One region of the Lysinibacillus sp. BSL11 genome, then DNA from elsewhere that is predicted to be linked to it. Evidence: riboswitches for the same ligand, from Rfam matches in the RefSeq annotation. Region 1 holds a riboswitch; each other region holds the start of a gene.
The links. Region 1 has a riboswitch for lysine ahead of RCJ95_RS16350 (transporter substrate-binding domain-containing protein). Riboswitches for the same ligand answer to the same signal wherever they lie in the genome.
Positions count from the first base shown of each region.

Region 2: linked by a shared signal. The riboswitch ahead of RCJ95_RS21885 (amino acid permease) and the one ahead of RCJ95_RS16350 (transporter substrate-binding domain-containing protein) in region 1 are both predicted to bind lysine.
Region 3: linked by a shared signal. The riboswitch ahead of RCJ95_RS02590 (aspartate kinase) and the one ahead of RCJ95_RS16350 (transporter substrate-binding domain-containing protein) in region 1 are both predicted to bind lysine.

Region 1 covers NZ_JAVGCX010000013.1:118,053-121,340, reverse strand. Annotated here, with positions in the region: gene odhB (2-oxoglutarate dehydrogenase complex dihydrolipoyllysine-residue succinyltransferase) at 1-1,055, shown strand, start outside; lysine riboswitch at 1,395-1,581, shown strand; gene RCJ95_RS16350 (transporter substrate-binding domain-containing protein) at 1,701-2,558, shown strand; gene RCJ95_RS16345 (amino acid ABC transporter permease) at 2,734-3,288, shown strand, end outside.
Region 2 covers NZ_JAVGCX010000024.1:3,919-7,206, reverse strand. Annotated here, with positions in the region: gene RCJ95_RS21885 (amino acid permease) at 1-1,366, opposite strand, end outside; lysine riboswitch at 1,449-1,625, opposite strand; gene RCJ95_RS21880 (CynX/NimT family MFS transporter) at 1,803-3,011, shown strand; gene RCJ95_RS21875 (hypothetical protein) at 3,079-3,288, opposite strand, start outside.
Region 3 covers NZ_JAVGCX010000001.1:515,152-518,439, forward strand. Annotated here, with positions in the region: gene RCJ95_RS02585 (YslB family protein) at 89-523, shown strand; gene RCJ95_RS02590 (aspartate kinase) at 622-1,848, opposite strand; lysine riboswitch at 1,982-2,159, opposite strand; gene uvrC (excinuclease ABC subunit UvrC) at 2,267-3,288, opposite strand, start outside.

The DNA of each region.
Region 1 (3,288 bases):
GTCAAGTTATCGCAGTAGTAGAAGCAGGCGAAGGCGCAGCAGCAGCTCCAGCGGCAGCACCAACTGAGGCAGCACCTGCACCAGCAGCGCCACAAGCAGCACCTGCATCAGTTGCAGCAGCTCCAGTAGTAGAAGAAACTTCTGGTGAGCGTGTTGTTGCATCTCCAGCAGCACGTCGTCTTGCACGTGAAAAAGGTATTGACCTTGCAGCGGTATCTCCAGTAGATCCACAAGGACGTGTACGTGTACAAGATGTAGCAGCTCACGGTACAGCACCCGCTGTAACGCCAGCAGCAGCACCTACATCCGTAGCAACTTCAGGTGGCCCAGTAGTATTCACACCAGCAGCTAATTCTGACCGTGTAACAATTGAAAAAATGAGCCGTCGTCGCCAAACAATTGCAAAACGTTTATTAGAAGTTAAACAATCAACAGCAATGTTAACAACATTCAACGAAATTGACATGACAAACATCATGGCACTTCGTAAACGTAAACAAGAAGAGTTTGTAAAAGCAAACGACATCAAACTTGGTTTCATGTCATTCTTCACTAAAGCTGTTGTTGCAGCACTGAAAAAATACCCATACGTAAACGCTCAAATCTCTGGCGATGAAATTCATTTAAATAACTTCTTTGATATCGGTATTGCTGTATCAACTGAAGAAGGTTTAGTCGTACCAGTTGTACGCGATGCAAATAGCAAAAACTTTGCAGAAATCGAAAAAGATATCGCTAACTTAGCGACAAAAGCTCGTGATAAAAAATTAGGCTTAAATGACATGGCTGGTGGATCATTCACAATCACAAATGGTGGTGTATTCGGTTCATTAATGTCAACACCAATTATGAACGGTACGCAAGCTGGTATTTTAGGTATGCACTCAATTGTAAACCGTCCAGTTGCAGTAAATGGTGAAGTTCAAATCCGTCCAATGATGTATGTAGCACTTTCATACGATCACCGTATCATCGATGGTAAAGATTCTGTAGGATTCTTAAAAACAGTTAAAGAATTAATCGAAAATCCTGAAGATTTATTATTAAATTCATAATGCCATTAAACCCTGCGAACAATGTTCAGCAGGGTTTTTTGTATGATAAAAGGTATTGACCGATTCTATGCTTGAAAGAGTACGAATGTTGTATCGTTTAGAGGAGCAAAGAAAGAAAAAACGCAACTTTTCTCACATAGAGAACATACTCTATAATAAATATTTGTTGTAATTTTCAGAAATATCAACAAAAGTTTAACGATTTAAAGTGGAAGCAGAGCGCACAATATCCTAATATTGTCATTAGTCAGAAAAATGTTAAAATCGTCTTGACGAACATATTAGTTTTATAGTAGTATCTAAATATCAATTAAATAAACAAACCTCACGAATTGTTACCAGTGAGGTAGAGGCGCGGTATTTATTAGTTCATTGTTGAGTAAAAGCAAGCGAAGACGCAATGAAGAAGGAAATATCGCCGAAGTATAAAAGGAGCTCGTACTTTTATACTGGGTCTGCAGTGAATAAGTGCAGGACTGTCCTAGTAAATGGATTTCCAGATTTACTAGGTTGTGCTATCTCGGAAACATGGAAATTATAGTGAGGATTTGGGCAACTGTCATAAAAGGTAAGACCTAAGTTCAATAAACTTAGGTCTTTTTTAGTACAGTTGTCTTATTTTTTTACAGAAAAGGGGAGTTTTTCATGAAAAGAAAATGGTTGTTAGTAATGATCTCTATCTTGACGGCAATTGTGCTAGCTGCATGTGGCACAAGTGACAAAAAAGAGGGCAGTTCAAGTGATGCTGGAACTGACAAAGAAGAAGGCGGCGGTGAATTCCGAATTGGCATGGAGGCTGGCTACCCACCGTTCAACTGGACACAGCAAGACGATGCGAATGGCGCAGTGAAAATTGCGGATAATGCAGAATATGCAGGTGGCTATGATGTACAAATGGCAAAGAAAATCGCTGAAGGTTTAGGCAAAGAGTTAGTCATTGTTAAAATGGAGTGGGACGGATTAGTTCCAGCGCTACAATCGAATAAAATTGATGCAATTATTGCAGGTATGTCACCAACAGAAGAACGTAAGAAAACAATTGATTTTACAGAAAACTATTATACTTCTGATTTTGTTATGGTTATTAAAAAAGGTAGCAAATATGAAGGCGCAAAATCGATTCAAGACTTCTCAGGTGCTAAAATTACATCACAATTAAATACATCAAACTACACAGTTATCGATCAAATTAAAGGCGTAGAAAAGCAAACGGCAATGGAGAGCTTCCCAGCAATGCGTGTTGCACTAGAAGCAGGTAAAATTGATGGCTATGTAGCTGAACGTCCAGAGGGCATTTCCGCTTCTGCAGCCAACGATAAATTCACATATGTAGCATTTGAAGAAGGCTTTGATACAGACCTATCAAATACTTCAATTGCTGTAGGCTTACGTAAAGATGACGCAAATCGTGAAAAAATCAATGAAATCCTAAAAGGCATTTCAGAAGATGATCGTCAAGCGATTATGGAAGAAGCTATTTCTCAACAACCCGCAGCACAATAATGACATGGCACGGACTAGCAACCAGTCTAGTCCGTACATGATCATTTCATCATTATCAAAATGAGAACCTCTCTACATAATGATAATGTCCTAGCGTGACAAATCATAGAATGGTAGAAAGAGCTAGGACACAAAAGAAATAAGCGAGCAAGATGACATTGTTAGGAGGAACATCATGAGTCTTGAATGGATACTTTCAATTATTGAAAACAACTGGCAAATGTTTTTACGAGGTGCGTATTATACGTTACTGATTTCGAGTATTAGTACAATTATTGGTGCATTTATCGGATTTTTCATCGGAATTATGCATACGATTCCAGTTCGTAAAAAAGGTGTGAAATTTTATAGCTTAAAGCTCATTAATTTTATACTAACATGCTATGTTGAATTTTTCCGTGGTACACCAATGATTGTACAAGCTATGGTTGTCTACTACGGATTAGATATCGCATTCGGTATCGATATGCACTTTATTACAGCAGGTATTTTAGTCGTTTCCCTCAATACAGGGGCCTATATGGCAGAAATTGTTCGTGGCGGTATTGTATCCATTGATAATGGGCAATACGAGGCAGCATCAGCAATTGGCATGAATCACTTCCAAATTATGCTTCATGTAGTCTTACCACAAGTAGCGCGTAATGTTTTACCAGCAACAGGTAACCAATTAATCATGAATATTAAAGATACAGCCGTATTAAATGTCATTGGAGTAACGGAATTATTC
Region 2 (3,288 bases), on a different contig from region 1:
CAATATACGAAACAAGGATACCGTACCAATCAATCTTATCGCCTGTAAAGGCTGTGTAATTTTGTCCAATGACTACAATCATACAAACTGTAAAAGCAAATAGTGGTCCAAACGGATATAATTTGGCTTTATAAGGTAATAATCTTGGATCTAAGCCCTGTGCATCAAACGCTCGGCGGAAACGATAATGACTAAACGCAATACCTAGCCATGCAATAAAGCCAGACATTCCAGAAGCATTTAATAGCCAGATATAAACCACTCCATCGCCAAAGAAGGATGCCAAAAATGCTAAACAGCCTACAGCTAATGTTGCCATAAGTGCATAAATCGGAATACCTCTACGACTTAGCTTTGCAAAAAATTTAGGTGCATGTCCATCCACTGCTAATTGCCATAGCATACGAGAAGATGCATATAGTCCTGAATTTCCTGCTGACAGCATAGCCGTTAAAATAATGGCATTCATTAAAGAAGCAGCAAAGGCAATACCTAGACGGTCAAACACTAGTGTAAAGGGTGATACTGCGATATCTTCTGATAACAAACGTTCGTCTGTAAATGGAATCAACATCCCGATTGCACCAATCGCTAAAATATAAAACAAAAGAATACGCCAAAATACAGATTTAACAGCCTTCGGAATATTTTTACCAGGATTATCTGTTTCACCAGCTGTAATTCCTAGTAATTCTGTCCCTTGGAATGAAAATCCTGCAGCTAGGAAAATACCAAATGTAGCAAGGAAGCCACCATGGAATGGCCCATCACTAACAAAGAAATTAGTAAAACCTACAGGAGCCTGCCCACCTAAAATACCAAAAATCATTAGTAAGCTAATGATAATAAAAACAATAACCGTTGCTACTTTAATCATGGCAAACCAATATTCACTTTCACCATAACTTTTTACGGATAGTAAATTAAACGTCAATACAACAGCAATAAATAATACTGTCCAAAGTGCTGATGAGCTATCTGGGAACCAATATTTCATAATTAATGACACAGCAGCAATTTCGGCAGCAATGGTGATTGCCCAGTTATACCAGTAGTTCCAGCCTAATGCAAAGCCCAAAGCGGGATCTACAAATTTGGTTGCATACGTACTAAATGAACCTGATGATGGCATATAGGCAGCCATTTCCCCTAAGCTTGTCATTAAAAAATACACCATAATACCGATTAAAGCATAGGCAAGCAATGCTCCCCCAGGCCCTGCCTGAGCAATAGCACCTCCACTGGCTAAAAATAGCCCCGTACCAATTGTACCGCCTAAAGAAATCATTGTAATATGACGGCTTTTTAATTCTTTTTTCAGCTTCGGCGCTTTATGTCCGAGCTGATTTACTTTTATTTCACTCACGATATAGCTTCCTTCCTATTTATGAGGCAAAAAAATGCCATCACATATACACTGTGATGGCTACGTTAATCCTCAGTTTTTCCTACATGATAGCTCAACACGTTGTACAAACGTGACAGTTCTGTTCCTTTCGGAGACAGCCCCAGCATGAGGTTTTCAAGTCCCCTCACACTTCGGCAATATTTCCTTTCAGCTAATCTCATCAATGCTTGTCATTTCAATTAGCATACTTATAAATATCGCGACCTCTACCTCAATACAAACATGAGGCATATAATTATTAAATTTATGATGTTTATTATACTAACATAAGACCATAGACATTTCAATACCGCAAGAAATGTTCCGTATTTTATGAATCTTCTACTATTTTTAATAGTGTGATAAAGTGTTATAGTAGTTCAATTAGAATGGTTATTATTAGGGGGGATTTATTTTGACTACAAATGATCATACCACTAGTTATCCAAGTAAAAAAATTAGCTGGAAAGGAACAACCTTACTTTTAGTCTTTGGCGTTATCTTTATAGCCTCTACATTACGAATGCCACTAACTGTTGTTGGTCCAATTATATCCTTTATCCGTGAAGATCTTGGAATATCTAATGTAGTGGCTGGCTTTCTAACAACAATTCCATTGCTGGCTTTTGCTATTATATCTCCATTTGCACCAGTTGTAGCACGCAAACTAGGGCTTGAGCTAACATTATTTTTATCAACTTTTCTCTTGGCCTTAGGAATTGTCCTACGTTCACTTGGTACGACAGAATTACTTCTATTGGGTACTGTGTTAATTGGCGTAGCCATTTCTTTTGGAAATGTACTAATTCCAGGATTATTAAAATTGAAATTTCCATATCATGTGGGTTTATTAATGGCCTTTTTCACCATGTCCATGAATTTTACTGCTGGCCTTGGAGCTGGTATTAGCTATCCGATAGCTAATTCATCGTTAGGCTGGCAAGGTGCGCTTTCCATTGCACTCATACTCGTTCTAATTACAATCCTAATTTGGATACCTCAACTAAAGTCAAATTACCCAGAACCAGTTACTACATCTAAAAAGACCAGTACACCTTTATGGAAATCACCTGTTACTTGGGCTGTCACAGGGGCAATGGGTTTACAGTCTTTATTATTCTATACAACAGCAGCGTGGATACCTGAGATCTATATTGCTCAAGGTTTAGCGCCTGATAAAGCTGGCTGGATGTTTTCAATCATGCAATTCTCACAAGTACCAATGGCTTTGGCAGTGCCTATTATTGCAGGTAAAATGACTTCTCAACGCCCACTTGTATTGATGTTTACATCCTTCTATTTAGTAGGCTTTGTTGGAGTTGTCATGGAATGGACAAGTCTTGGGGTCCTGTGGATGGTTCTTCTAGGGTTAGCAGGTGGTTCTTCATTCGCCCTAGCAATGATGTTCTTCACTCTCCGTACTCGTACTGCATTTGAAGCAGCAGATTTATCAGGCTTTGCACAATCTTTGGGTTATTTATTTGCCGCAATTGGTCCTATTCTTTTTGGCTACTTGCATGATTTATTTGGTGGTTGGAATATTGCGGGATGGCTCTTTGTCGTTGTGGCAATTTTACTCTTCTTTTGCTCAATGAGAGCTTCTAAGAATGAATATGTGCATTAAAATTAAATAAAGCAGGTGGTTCAGCTTCCTCCATCTGCTTTATTTCTATATAGTGTTTACACATTACTTAATTGTCGAGTTGCTGGATTAATGTTAGCAATTCAGCAAGGCATTCTGATGCTTCATTATTACGAGCTGTTATAGTAGAAAAAATAGGAACAGCCTCTTGTAAAAGCAAATAACTATAATAGTAATAGCCTACAAAAGCTTGCTTTCCATAGCCCTTTGGCGTTTCTTCCTCCCACTCCTGCTCATCATTGTCCTCATTTTCTATCCA
Region 3 (3,288 bases), on a different contig from region 1:
GTACATGATGCGTCGTTTTTTCTCGAAAAATCTATCATTACTTTATTACCGTTAAATTTTAAGAAAATTCTAAGAAAGAAGGATAACAATGTTAAACACTCCATCTCCTACAATCTCATCATTTGGCTATGAGATCATTCGTGATCATATTCTATCTTCTATACTCGGTAAACATGAAGATGACGTCCTTTATTGGGCAGGTAAAGAGCTTGCTCGCAAGTTCCCATGTAAAAGTCAAGATGAACTTATCGCATTTTTCGCAGATGCCTGCTGGGGTACATTAGAACTCATAAAGGAATCAAAAGATGGGCGTATTTTCCAGTTGACAAATGACCCTGAAATTCTGCAAATAAAGCAGCGTAGCTTTAAACTTGAAGCAGGATTTATAGCAGAGCAAATTCAACTAGCTAAAGGCTACCTGACAGAATGCTATAGTGAAAAACGGGAAAAGCAACAATACGTCATGTTTACAGTCAAATGGGACGTTAAAGAACGTATTATGAATACCATTCCCTCAGAATAATTAAAAAGGATTGTCTCCCATTAAAGAATGGGATGACAATCCTTCTTTTTTCTTCCTTTTATTTCGGTCAATTACATAAAATGCTGTTTCTTCTATTATTATATGTAAAGTGCTTGCTCTAAATTAAACTCATCATGGAGAGCATTAGCTGCTTGGATCATATCATCCTGTGGTACAACAACAGACACTTTTATTTCAGAAGTACTAACCATTTTTACAGGGATATTTTCGCGACGTAACCGATCAAACATACGAGCGGCAACGCCTGGATTGGAAGCCATGCCTGAACCAATAATGGAAACTTTCGCTAGTCCAATTTCGAAGTCAGCAAAACTAAATCCAAGTGATAATTTACTATCCTCTAAAACACGTAATGCTTCCGCAAATTCCTCTTTTAAAATGGAAAACGATACAGTTGGCTTCAATCCATCAATAATGGCTTGGACAATAATATCAACATTAATACGGTTCTCTGCAAGCACCGTAAATATATCTGCTAATGAAGCATTGGAAAAAGCATCATACCCTACTGTTAAACGAATAATATCTGATTCAAATGCAACACCACGAACGACTGAATTTTTTTCCATTTCCACTTCCTCCTTCAATAAAGTGCCTACTGATTCTATTAAACTGGAACGTATAATAACAGGCATTTGAAATTTTTTTGCTAACTCCACCGCACGAGGATGTATGATATGAGACCCTAAATTAGATAACTCCAACATTTCATCATAGGAAATTTCCTGTAGCTTTTGGGCATTTGTAACATATCGTGGATCTGCTGTATAAACACCATCCACATTTGTATACATATCTACTCTCTCCGCTTCCAATGCTATGGCAAGTGCAACAGCAGCTGTTTCAGCTCCACCTTTCCCAAGCATGGTGATATTGTGCTCTTCGTCAATCCCTTGTTCTCCAGCAATAACCACAATTTGTCCCTGTGCAAAGTGTTCTTCCATTCGATTAATATCTATATAGTCGATACGAGCATGCCGATACATACCATCCGTATGTATACCAGCTTGCCATCCCGTTAGAGACACAGCCTCATAGCCTGCTTCCTGCAAGGCGATGGCAAATAAAGCACTTGATAATTGAGAGCCAGTTGACAACACTGCATCTAATTCTCTTTTTGACACATCGTCAGTTAGTTGGTGTACCATCAATTTCATCTCTTTCGCAGTGTGTCCCATTGCTGCAACGACCACTACTACATCAAATCCTTTGTCCTTTTGAGCAATCGCTTTCCTAGCAGCCTCTTGGATTTGTTCAGTAGAAGCTAATGCAGCTCCTCCAAACTTCATCACGATTTTAGCCATTTCTTTCGTTCTCCCTTCCAGTTCATATATTTTACAAAATCATGGGGTGTAAAACAGTTTCTGGAAAACCAAAAGGCAGCCTCCACATAAAGTGAAAGCTGCCTATAACATGTACAATAATCGTAACTTGCGCATGTGTGATAGCTCTCCGAAACGTTTAGAATCGACAGTCTTACATTTCTTAAATGCAAAACCAGTACAGCAATGGAACAACAAAACTGTACTTCGGCAAGCTCCCCTTTCACACAATATCTCTGGACTTGTCCATCCTCCATCGTGTTACTCTTGAATCTTGCACCTCTATCATCACTTTAAAGTGAATGTATTCAATTCATTAAGCCTTAGCGTAAACGAATTAGTCACGCAGTTGACTCTCCATAACATTGAAAACAATGTTATGGATAACCATAGCACATACCTATTCCTTTGACAATGATTGTTGCTGAAAATAGCTAAAAATTTGGCTTGCTAAATTAGCGGGCATCCCAGCCTCCTGTAATGCTAGCTCGCTCGCCTCTCGAATTTTTTTGACTGAACCAAAATGTTTAAGCAGCTGTTGCTTTCGTTTTGGTCCTACCCCTTCAATATGATCTAATACAGATTGAATGGCATGTTTCTCATGCTGTTGACGCAAGAAGGTAATAGCAAAGCGATGGACTTCGTCTTGAATTCGTTGTAATAAATAAAAGCCATCACTTGTACGTTTTAAGCTAATCACTTCCGGTGGATCACCAAACAAGAGCTGAGATGTATTATGCTTATCATCCTTGGCTAAACCAGCAATCGGTATAACAAGACCAAGCTCATCTTCTAGTACTTCACGGGCTACTTCCATTTGTCCCTTACCACCATCAATTAAGACTAAATCTGGTAATGGTAGTCCTTCCTTTAAAACACGTATATAGCGACGACGTATAACCTCCTGCATTGCACCGTAATCATCATGCTTGGCTGCTGTACGCGTTTTATATTTTCGGTACTCCTTTTTCGCAGGCTTCCCATCAATGAAAACAACCATAGCAGATACTGCATCCGTTCCATGCATATGACTATTATCAAAAGCTTCAATTCGTAAAGGTGTACTAATACCCATTGCTTCACCAAGTGCCTCACAAGCACCAATCGTACGTTCTTCCTGACGCTCTATTAGCTGGAATTTAGCTGCCACAGCAATTTCAGCATTTTTGGTAGCTAATTCAACCAATTCCTTCTTTTGACCTCTTTTCGGTGTGAGCACTTTAATTTCTAATAATTCTGTTAAGATAGCTGCATCAATGGCTTGTGGAATAAAAATTTCTTTTGGCTTAATATGCTCTGGCTTTTCATAAAAGCGCCCAACAAATGTTAAAAATTCTTCCTCTGCATCTTGATAGATGGGGAAAATTGAGACATCACGCTCAATCAGCTTTCCTTGGCGCACAAAGAAAACCTGAACACACA